2 regions of the Rhodopseudomonas sp. G2_2311 genome follow, and region 1 is predicted to be linked to the other one. Evidence: predicted binding sites of a transcription regulator. Region 1 holds the regulator's gene; the other holds the start of a gene.
What was found. Region 1 encodes LexA, which represses DNA repair genes until DNA is damaged. Its sites were predicted from a motif close to TGTTCNNNNTGTGTTCNG; they were not measured.
Positions count from the first base shown of each region.

Region 2: radA (DNA repair protein RadA) is a predicted target of LexA. The motif match lies at 4,068-4,085, and genes of this name have one in related genera.

Region 1 covers NZ_JAZDRK010000001.1:387,530-393,179, forward strand. The annotation lists gene arr (NAD(+)--rifampin ADP-ribosyltransferase) at 140-553, shown strand; gene VRZ08_RS01935 (hypothetical protein) at 605-934, opposite strand; gene glp (gephyrin-like molybdotransferase Glp) at 1,133-2,344, shown strand; gene lexA (transcriptional repressor LexA) at 2,521-3,231, shown strand; gene VRZ08_RS01950 (ComEC/Rec2 family competence protein) at 3,291-5,555, opposite strand; gene VRZ08_RS01955 (glutamine--tRNA ligase/YqeY domain fusion protein) at 5,648-5,650, opposite strand, start outside.
Region 2 covers NZ_JAZDRK010000001.1:601,366-607,015, forward strand. The annotation lists gene VRZ08_RS02875 (replicative DNA helicase) at 1-613, shown strand, start outside; gene alr (alanine racemase) at 681-1,922, shown strand; gene VRZ08_RS02885 (hypothetical protein) at 2,050-2,307, opposite strand; gene VRZ08_RS02890 (hypothetical protein) at 2,304-3,941, opposite strand; gene radA (DNA repair protein RadA) at 4,147-5,604, shown strand.

The DNA.
Region 1 (5,650 bases):
TCTCTTCCGCCCGGCCCGACTTCGTCGTGAGCCGGGGCGAAGGAAACCGCGGCACGCGCGGTATCAGCCTCGAGGCTGATGAACCCGACACGCACCGACGTCGTTGTCGTCGGTTCAGTCACACCGGAGCGCGCCCCTCATGTCCGCAGCGGCCAGCATGTTCGTGCGTCAGTTCTTCCACGGGACACGGGCCGATCTCGGTCCCGGCGAGCTGATCGTGGTCGGCTACCAGTCCAACTTCACCACCGTCGCGCCGCTGTCCTGGGTGTATTTCTCCGGCACGCTGGACGCTGCGATCTGGGGCGCCGAGCTCGCCGCCGGCGATGCGCCGCAGCGGATTTATGTGGTCGAACCGACCGGCCCGTTCGAAGACGATCCCAATCTCACCGACAAGAAATTTCCCGGCAACCCGACGCTGTCCTATCGCTCGAAGCACCCGCTGCGCATCGTCGCCGAAGTGACCAAGTGGCAGGGCCACTCGCAGGAGCGCGTGCAGCAGATGAAGGACGGTCTCGCCCGCCTCAGCGCCGAAGGCGCCGAGATCATCGATTAGCGCTTCAGAAGCACGGCGGCGTGCGCTCGCGCGCAACGCCGCGACCGTTCGCTACTGCGCCGGCAGCGCCCGGCAATCCATCGAGTACACCAGCTCGCCCTTGGCGGTGCGGCCGATCGGCTGGCACGGCGTGGACGCACGGCTCGCCTGTGCGCTCGGCGCTGCCGCAGGCCGTGCGGCTTCGCTCGGAGCCGCGGCCGGCGCTGCTACAGGTGCCGCTGCAGGCTCAGGCGCGGATGCGGACGGCGGGCCGTAGTCACCGGCGTTAAATGACGGCGCCCAGCCTTTGCTCCAGTCGTGGCGCATCCAATACACCGAGCCGAACGCGATGATGCCGACCACGACCATGATCCGCAGGAACCATTTCGGGAAATCTTCCATCTGCCCGCTCCACGTCCGCTCGATGCCTGGAACCGGTCGTACAGGCGAAGACGACGGTTCGACAATAATGATTTAGGCCGACGCGGCGGGACGCCGCGCTCACCGCCGACGCCGGGCGCATCTTGCGCGGGCGCTGCGCGCCACCTAAAGCCGGATCATGACGGTTCGATTTCAACTTGCCTGCGAGGGAGAAGCCCGATGGCTCTGATGCCGGTCGACGACGCGCTGGCCGCGGTGCTGGCTGGTGCGCACGGGCTCGACACCGAGCTGGTCGCGATCGAGGACGCTCACCGCCGCGTGCTGGCGCGCGATCTCGCAGCGCTGCGGACCCAGCCGCCGCAGGCGATGTCGGCAATGGACGGCTACGCGGTGCGCGCTGCGGACGTGGCGGCGACACCGGCAACGCTCCGGGTGATCGGCGAGATCGCGGCCGGCCGCCCCGCGACGATCGGCATCGGCCCAGGCGAAGCGCTGCGCATCTTCACCGGCGGCGTGGTGCCGGAAGGCTCGGACGCCGTGGTGATCCAGGAAGACACCGTGCGCGACGGCGACCGCGTCACCGTCAACGAAGCCGTCAAACCCGGCCGTCACATCCGCCCGGCCGGAATTGATTTCATGGAAGCCCAGGTGCTGCTGCGCCAGGGCCACCGGCTCAGCGACCGCGACCTCGCGCTCGCGGCCGGCATGAACCACGCGGCGCTGCCGGTGCATCGCCGCCCGCGGCTGGCGATGCTCGCCACCGGCGATGAGCTGGTGATGCCGGGCACGACGCCCGCTCCCGGCCAGATCGTCTATTCCAACGGCTACGCGCTGCGCGCGCTGGCGCGCGCCGAAGGCGCCGATGTGATCGACCTCGGCATCGCCGCCGACACGCTGGACGCGACCCAGGCCGCGATCCGGCAGGCGCGCGATCTCGGCGTCGATCTGCTCGTCACCACCGGCGGCGCATCGGCCGGCGACCACGATCTAGTCAAGGGCGCGCTGGAAGCCGAAGGCACCACGATCGCGTTCTGGAAGATCGCGATGCGCCCGGGCAAGCCGATGATGCACGGCCATCTCGGCCCGATGCGGGTGATCGGCCTGCCCGGCAATCCGGTGTCGTCCTACGTCTGCGCGGTGCTGTTCATGGTGCCGCTGATCCGCGCGCTGTGCGGCATGAGCGAGCCAAGGCATGTCCGCGAACCGGCGCTGCTCGGCGCGGACCTTCCCGCCAACGATCAGCGCGAAGACTATCTGCGCGCGACGCTGTCACGCGACCAAACCGGACGGCAGATCGCCACTCCGGTCGACAGCCAGGATTCGTCGCTGCTGGCACGGCTGGCGACCGCGGAAGCGCTGATCGTGCGCCCGGCTTTTGCGCCGGCGGCACCGGCCGGTTCACCCTGCGTCATCCTTAAGCTCCCGCTATAGCGACCCGTGAAAATCCTAGATTTCGATTAAGAGGTTGCGGAACACACCCCGAACAGATAGTGTTCGTTCATGATTTGTTTTCGAGATTCGGCGACGATGACGCTCTCACAAGGGCTCGTGGCCCGAACCGAAACGCACCTCGAACCGGCACATCATCGCCGACTGGGGATTTGCCGATGCTGACCCGCAAGCAGTTTGAGCTGTTGAAATTCATCAACGAGCGACTGAAGGAAGCCGGCGTGCCGCCGTCCTTCGACGAGATGAAGGATGCGCTCGACCTCCGTTCCAAGTCCGGCATTCATCGCCTGATCACCGCGCTGGAAGAGCGCGGCTTCATCCGGCGGCTGCCCAACCGCGCCCGCGCGATCGAAGTCATCAAGCTGCCCGATACCGGCGGGATGCCCGGCAACAGCCGCCGCGGTTTCACTCCGAGCGTGATCGAAGGCAATCTCGGCAAGGTGCGGCCGCCGAGCCCGGCGCCCGCCGAGGATGACCACGATCGCGGCAGCGTCGCGGTGCCGGTGATGGGCCGGATTGCGGCCGGTACGCCGATCGAAGCCTTGCAAAGCCGCAGCCACACCATCAGCGTGCCGGCCGACATGCTCGGCAGCGGCGAACACTACGCGCTGGAAGTGCGCGGCGACTCGATGGTCGAAGCCGGCATCCTCGATGGCGACATGGCGCTGATCCAGAAGAACGACATCGCCGACACCGGCGACATCGTGGTGGCGCTGATCGACGAAGAGGAAGCCACGCTGAAGCGCTTCCGCCGCCGCGGCGCCTCGATCGCGCTGGAGCCGGCCAACGCCGCCTATGAGGTGCGGATCCTGCCGCCGAACCGCGTCCGCATCCAGGGCAAGCTGATCGGGCTGTACCGCAAGTATTGAGGCGCGCAGCGGACAGAGCTGGTCGCCCGCTCTGTCGTCGGCGTGCGGGCCTTTGCGCCCTACTCGTCGCCCACTTGGTCCTGCGGAGCCGGCGTTGCGTCGATCGGCGCACGGCGACGGCTTGAAGGTTCGGTCGAGATAGCCGCGTCCGTCGCGGCCGCTGGAGCCCAAGGCCGGCTCTGGCCGCGAGGTCGGGCGGCCTCCGCCACGAACAGCCCTGGATCATTTCCGCTCCGCCGCAGCGCCAGCGCGCCATTCGCCTGCAATTCGTCCCGGCCGATCACCCGTGCGGCACAATCCGGCGGCGGCTGGCCGGCGGTGACGATCAGCACCGCACGGGCGCAATCGTCGGCGAACCCGTCGGGCCGGAGCGACAGTGCCACCAGCCGTCCGTCGGCGAGCGGCGTGACACAGCCGTCCAGATCGCAGGAGACGCCGGCGCGCAGCGACGCTGCATCCGCGGCGCGGGAATCGGCATCGGCGGCAAGCCACTCCTTCAGCCGAAAGCTATCTGCGCCGCCCTGCATCAGGCGCAGCCGGCCGTCGGCGCCGCGCACCGCGACCTGCCTGCCGTCGCCGGCAATCAGCACCTCCGGCTGCGGCGTCAGCGCCGCCCAGGCAACCGCAGCAACAACGCCGAGCGCCCCGCCCCAGCGCAGCGGCGAGCGGAGCAGCCCGAGCATCACGATACCGAGCGAGGCGACGAGCAATGGGCCGCTACCGAACGCTGTGACGCGGCCGACCGCGCCGGGCAGCGACGCCACCCATTGGGCGACCAGAATCATCCACTCGATCCCGAGTTCCATGATCCGCCAGAACGGCGCATCGAGCCCGAACGGCATCGCCGAGAGCCCGAGCAGCCCCGCCGGCATCACGATCGCCGACACCACCGGCATGGCCGCCAGATTGCTGAGCACGCCATAGGGCGTGATGCGGTGGAAGTGATAGGCCGCGTACGGCATCGTCGCGAAGCCGGCGACCAGCGAAGCCAGCGCCAGCAGTGCAATCTCCCGCCCGCCCCACAGCGCCACCCGCGCCGCGGTCGAACTATCGGCCTGCGCGAACAGCGCCGGCATGCCGATCTGTACCAGCGCCACCAGGCCGAGTGTGGCCGCGAACGACATCTGGAAGCTCGGATGCACCAACGCCTCCGGCGCGATCAGCAGCACGACCAGTGCGGCCAGCGCCAGCGTCCGAAACGTGATCGCACGGCGGTCGACCATCACGGCGATCAGCACCACCGCGGTCATCAGAAAGCTGCGCTGGGTCGCGACTTCCGCGCCCGACAGCGCCAGATAGAAGGCCGCGGCGAGCAGCGCGATCGCGGCTGCGACCTTCTTGATCGGAAACGTCACGGTCAGCCGCGGGATCAGCGCCAGCAGGGCGCGGAGCGCGAAGAACACCACGCCGGCCACCACCGCCATGTGATAACCGGAGATCGACAGCACGTGACCGAGACCGGAGATGAACATCGCGTCGTTCACCGGGGTCGAGATCGCGTCTCGCTTACCTGTGAGCAGCGCGGTGGCGATCGCGCGCGGATCGCCCCCCAGCGACGCGCGGATCCGGGCGTCGATCGCATCGCGCAGGCCCTGCATCACCGCGGCGTAGCGCAAGCGCCAGCCGCCATCCTGCGGCGGCTCGGCGGTGGTAATTGCACCGAGCGCGAAGCCGGACGCGGCGATGCCCTGGAAGTACAGGTCACGCGCGGAGTCGTAGCTGCCCGGTCGCAGCGGCTGAAGCGGCGGCTGCAGCCGCGCCTTCAGCGTCACGAAGCTGCCGACCGCAGGCGCCGTTCCCTTCTTCACCGACAGCCGCACCCGCTCCAGCGATGGTGCCCGCGCCGCCTGCATCTGCGTCACACGCAGAACGAAGCGATCGGTGCGCTCGCGCTCCTCGCGGATTTCGACAAAGCCCCGCAGCTCCGCTGCGAACACCGGCGCGGCCAGCACCGGATGCGCGATCCGCGCAGCTTTCAGCGACGCCGTCGCAAAGCCTGCCACTACGGCCGCCAGCAACAGGACCGGTGCGAAGGCCCGGCTGCGCCGCAGCAGGATAGCCGCGCTTCCGAACACCGCCGCAGTCGCTGCCGCCACCCAGGCAACCGGCTCGTGATCGGCAGCGAAGTACACGGCAATACCGGCGCCGAATGCCACCGGCGTCCACGGCAGCAACCGGCCCGGCCCCGCCTCGGCCCGCGCCCAGTCGCGTAACAGATCAAGAAAAGCCGGTCCCCACGACAGGCCGGACGGCAGCAACGCACCGGCGCCCGCCGGCGCGCCGGTCGGCCATGTCCGTGCTCTGGTCCGATCGCGCCGCTCCACGGCACCCGCCCCCGTCCGCCGCGAGCGGAACAGTGGAGCAGAATGCCTCCGCCGGCAATCACCGGCGGGGCGCAATCAGGATCGGTGGTCGTTCA
Region 2 (5,650 bases), 210 kb from region 1:
CGGCGGCATCTCGGAATCCGACTTCGACAAGCTCCGCGACGTCTCGATCGAACTGCAGTCGCTGCCGCTCTACGTCGACGAAACCGGCGGTCTGTCGATTGCCCAGCTCACCGCCCGCGCCCGCCGTCTGAAGCGGCAAAAGGGCCTCGACATGATCGTGGTCGACTACATCCAGCTGCTGCAGGGCTCGAGCAAGAAGGGCGACAACCGCGTCCAGGAAGTCACCGAGATCACCACCAGCCTGAAAGCGCTGGCGAAGGAATTGAACGTCCCCGTCATCGCGCTGTCGCAGCTGTCGCGTCAGGTCGAATCCCGCGACGACAAGCGCCCGCAGCTCTCCGACTTGCGTGAATCCGGTTCGATCGAGCAGGACGCCGACGTCGTGATCTTCGTGTTCCGCGAGGAATACTATCTGCAGAACAAGGAGCCGCGGCCCGGTACGCCCGAGCACGAGAAGTGGGCGACCGACATGGAGCTGGTGCACGGCAAGGCCGAAGTGATCATCGCCAAGCAGCGTCACGGTCCGACCGGTACCGTCGATCTGCAGTTCGAAGGTCAGTTCACCCGCTTCAGCGATCTCACCGACGACAGCCATCTGCCCGAACGGATTTGATGCCGAAGCGGATCTGAGCCGCGCCGGCCGCCGTTGAACGCGCTGCAGGCAACGCATAAGGTGCGCCATGCATATCCTTCCCGATCCGAACGCCACCGTCGCCGAGTTGTTGACGCCGGAGGCGGGCAAAACTGCTGAGTTCGCCGCGGCCAACGCGGCCGCAACCGGCATTCTCACCGTCGATCTCGACGCGCTGGTCGCGAACTGGCGCAAGCTCGAGAAGACCGCGATCCCCTCCGAATGCGCCGGCGTCGTCAAAGGCGACGCCTATGGCTGCGGCGCAGGTCCCGTCACCAAGGCGCTGCTCGCGGCCGGCTGCAAGACCTTCTTTGTCGCCACGCTGAGCGAAGCACGCGTCGTGCGCGAAGCCGCCCCCGAGGCGACGCTGTACGTGCTCGATGGGTTCTTCCCGAACTCCGGCGACGAATTCGCCAAGCTGAACTGCCAGCCCGTAATCGGTGATCTGTACGAACTCGCCGAATGGGACGTGTTCTGCCGCCGCACCGGCTGGCGCGGCGGTGCGGCGCTCCACATCGACACCGGCATGAGCCGGCTCGGCCTGACCGTCGTCGAGGCGCAAGGCATCGTGCCGCGCATCATCGCCGGTGACCATGGCATCACACTGGTGATCAGCCACCTCGCCTGCGCCGATCTCGTCAACCATCAGCTCAATGCCAAGCAGGCCGCGGCATTTCGCGAGATCGCCGGTCAGTTCGCCGGCGTGCCGGCGTCGCTGTCGGCATCGTCGGGCATCTTCCGAGGTCCGCAGTTCGCGTTCGATCTGGTCCGCCCCGGCGCGGCGCTGTACGGCATCAATCCTACGCCGGAAGCCGACAATCCGATGCAGCCGGTGGTCGATCTGAAAGCGCGGATCGTCCAGGTCCGCAGCGTCGAGCGCGGCGACACCGTCGGCTACGGCGCGACCTGGAGCGCACGGCGCCCGAGCAAGATCGCGGTGGTGTCGGCCGGCTATGCGGACGGTTACTTCCGCGCCGCCGGTTCGAGCGACGGCACCCGCGGCGCCGACGTGATCATCGCCGGCCAGCGCTGTCCGATCGCCGGCCGGATCTCGATGGACCTGCTCGCGGTCGACGTCACCGACCTGCCCGCCAACGCCGCGCGCCGCGGCATGATGGCGACCCTGATCGGCGACGGCATCACCGTCGACGAACTCGGCCATCACTTCGGGACGATCGGCTACGAAGTGCTGACCAGCCTCGGCCGGCGCTACACCCGGATCTACAAAGGCGGCGACGCCAAGCCGGCGGCCGAACCGGCAGCGGTCGAGCCGGTGGCACCGGCGAGCTGAGGCCGCGTTTCAATGACAAACTCTCCCCGTCATTGCGAGGAGCGAAGCGACGAAGCAATCCAGCCCAGTGCACTGCGCTGGATTGCTTCGCTTCGCTCGCAAGGGCGGATGGGCCTCGCTTAACTTTTCAATCCTCGTGGACCAGAAACAGAAAGCCGGTGATCGCCGCCATGAAGGCGAATGATCCGGCGACGCCGACCACGAAGATGATCCGCACCAGGGTCGGCGCCTCGCTGGTGGCGATCACGCTCGACAGACCGAAGTAATTATTGAACAGCACGATGCCGGCGAACAGCGCGCCGAACGCCGCGCCCATGCCGAAATGGCCGGCGACCTGACGCCACTTGCGGCGTTCGTAATCGCTATCGTGACGGCGCGGGGTCATTGCACCGGTGAGCTTAGCTCACCGGCATGAACGCGGCCAGCGGAACCGGGCTCGGCCTTCGGCGGCGTCACGCGATACAGCGCGACATAGTTGCCTCGATAGACCGGCGACAGTTCCGGCGACGGCGCCGTGGCCGGCGGCTCCAGCATCAGCACCGCGTCGAAGCGATGTGGCCAGTCGGCGAGATACGTCTTGCAGCGGTGCCCCGCCTGCCCGACCTGCAGCGACGCCGTCTCCATCAACAACGATAGCTCAAGCGGCTCGCAGAGCGGCGCCGCATAGGATGCGAAGGCCGGCTTCACCACCAGTGGCTGCTGCGTGGCGTCGGCGAACATCAGCGGCCAGAACGCGCGCCGCTCGATCGTCAGCAGCGCGCCGACGTGATTGTCGAGCGGAAAGTAGCGGGCCAGCGCGCGTCCGGCCTGAGCCGAGGCAATGATATCGACTTCGCGGCCGCGGGCCATCAGCACCCGCTCGCCGGGCTCGACATGCGCGATCGCAGCGCGCAGCTCGGCGAGATCGTGGCGATGGTCGTACCAGTCGTACGCCACATAGGCCGAGCGCCCGGCAATCAACGCGATCACCAGCGCCGCCACCGCCGCAGCACGGCGCGACGAGAGCTGCGGCAGCATGCCGGCGAACAGCAGCACGGCCGCCATCACCGCGAGTCGGATGTCGAGAAAGCTGCCGCCTTTATACATCGCCGGCACGATCACAAAGCCCACCGCCAGCACCAGCAGAGTCAGCGGCAACGCCGGCGCCAGCCGCGCACCGCGGATCGCCAGCCCCAGCGTAATCAACAACGCTGCAACGCTGAGCATCGTCACGACTTCGCTGGTCGTCATCACCGGCGCAAACAGGTCCCACAGCTTGGCGAGGCCGCGCCATGGCCCGACGCCGGCGCCCGCTTCGGAAAGCGGGCTCGCCAGATAAAGCGCAACCGCCGGAGCGAGCGAGAGAGCCAGCAGCAGTGCCGAGACGGTCGTCTCGCGAAACACCGGCGCACCATCTCGCCGGGCGCGCACGATCCGCGCCATCTCTTCGCTGCCGATCAGAAGCGCAAACAGCGCCACACCGAAGATGTGCGAGAAGAACGTCAAAGCGGCGAACGTAGCGCCGATCACCACCGCTGCCACGTTGCGGTTACGCCGGCGCAGCGCGATCCACGCGGCCGCGCCGATCAGCGCCAGGCCGAGCGACAGCAGGAAGTTCATGAAGCCGAGGAAGAACACTGCATTGTAGGCGACGGCGCCGGAGGCGAGCGACCAATACGAGAACCGGCCGAACACCACGCGGTGATACACGATAGCACCGATCACCGGCATCAGCAGGCTGAGCGCCAGCAGGATGCGGCCGCCGACGTGAACGCTCGACACTTTCAGCAGCGCCGCGCCGATCACGTCCATGCCGAGATTAGGCAGGATCCGCCAATGCGGCGCGTACACCTCCGACAGGAAAGGATCGTCCGGATGCGCCAGCACGAAGTAGCGCGCCAGATGATTGGGATAGTCGAGCACCGGCGGCACATCGACCATCAGCAACGGCACCAGCAGCACCACGAGAAGCGCAGCCGCCGCGGCCCACCAGCCAAGCGTCGGTCCGCCGCCCGGCGCGGCATCGGCAGCCTTGATCATCACGCGCAGTCCCTCGCCCCGTCTCTGTTCGCGGCGGATCATCGCGGCCGCGGGTTAGCACCAGGTCAATGCAACCTGTGAAAGGTGGCCGACGATCGCCTTCACTCGGTCGCGGCGACTTGCATCTGGAACAAAAAGCGAACATATTCAGCCGTCGCCGGGCCGTCTCGGTGTCGGGCGCTTTCTTCCCATCCACGTGGACGTCATGGCCAAAGCTTCCTCTTCCTTCGTCTGTCAGAACTGCGGCGCGGCGTTCAATCGCTGGCAGGGCAAGTGCGAGGCTTGCGGCGAGTGGAATACGCTGGTCGAGGAAGCCGGTGACAACGCGGTGCCGGTGTCGATCCGCGCCAAGCGACGCGGCCGGACGTTCAAGCTGGAATCGCTGGCCGGCAAGAGCAACGACGCTCCCCGCCTGCCCTCCGGCATGGCTGAGCTCGACCGCGTCACCGGCGGCGGCTTCGTGCGCGGCTCGGTGCTGCTGGTCGGCGGCGATCCGGGCATTGGCAAGTCGACGCTGCTGACGCAGGCGACCAGCCTGATGGCCAAGGCCGGTCACCGCACCGTTTACATCTCCGGCGAAGAAGCGATCGCCCAAGTGCGGCTGCGCGCCGAACGGCTCGGGCTCGCCTCAGCGCCTGTCGAACTCGCCGCCGAGACCTCCGTCGAGGACATCATCGCAACGCTGTCCGAAGGCGCGACGCCGAAGCTGATCGTGATCGACTCGATCCAGACGATGTGGACCGACACGGTGGAGTCCGCACCGGGCACGGTGACCCAGGTCCGCGCCTCGGCGCAGGCGCTGATCCGCTTCGCCAAGAAGACCGGCGCGGCGATCATCCTGGTCGGCCATGTCACCAAGGACGGGCAGATCGCCGGCCCCCGCGTGGTCGAGCACATGGTCGACGCAGTGCTGTCGTTCGAAGGCGAAGGCTCGCAGCAGTTCCGCATCCTGCGCTCGGTCAAGAATCGCTTCGGCCCCACCGACGAGATCGGCGTGTTTGAAATGACCGGCCTGGGCCTGCGCGAAGTCAGCAACCCGTCGGAGCTGTTTCTGTCGGAGCGGGACCTCGGCTCGCCGGGCACAGCGGTGTTTGCCGGCATCGAAGGCACACGGCCGGTGCTGGTGGAATTACAGGCACTGGTGGCCCCCTCGACGCTCGGCACGCCGCGGCGCGCGGTGGTCGGATGGGATTCGGCACGGCTGTCGATGGTGCTCGCGGTGCTCGAGGCGCATTGCGGCGTCAAGCTGAGTGGCTACGACGTCTATTTCAACGTCGCCGGCGGCCTGCGCATCAACGAGCCCGCCGCCGATCTGGCTGCGGCCGCGGCGCTGGTGTCGTCGCTGGCGAACGCGCCGCTGCCGACCGATGCGGTGTATTTCGGCGAGATTTCGCTGTCCGGCGCGGTGCGCCCGGTGGCGCAGACCCCGGCGCGGCTGAAAGAGGCCGCCAAACTTGGCTTCGCCCGCGCCGTGCTGCCGGAACAGACCCGCGGCGAAGCGCCGAGCGATGCGGGGCTGACGCTGCAATCCGTCGGCAGCCTCTCCAGCCTGGTGGCGGATATCGCTGCGCGCGGCACACGGCGGGGTGACGACGATGGTGCGCCGCGGACGAAAGCTGCCTCAAATGCAACACCGGCGCGATTCCGGCGCCAGGAGGGTTGAAGCGGCGTGACGTTTCGGGAGCGCGCCGCTATACAACGCCCGCGCA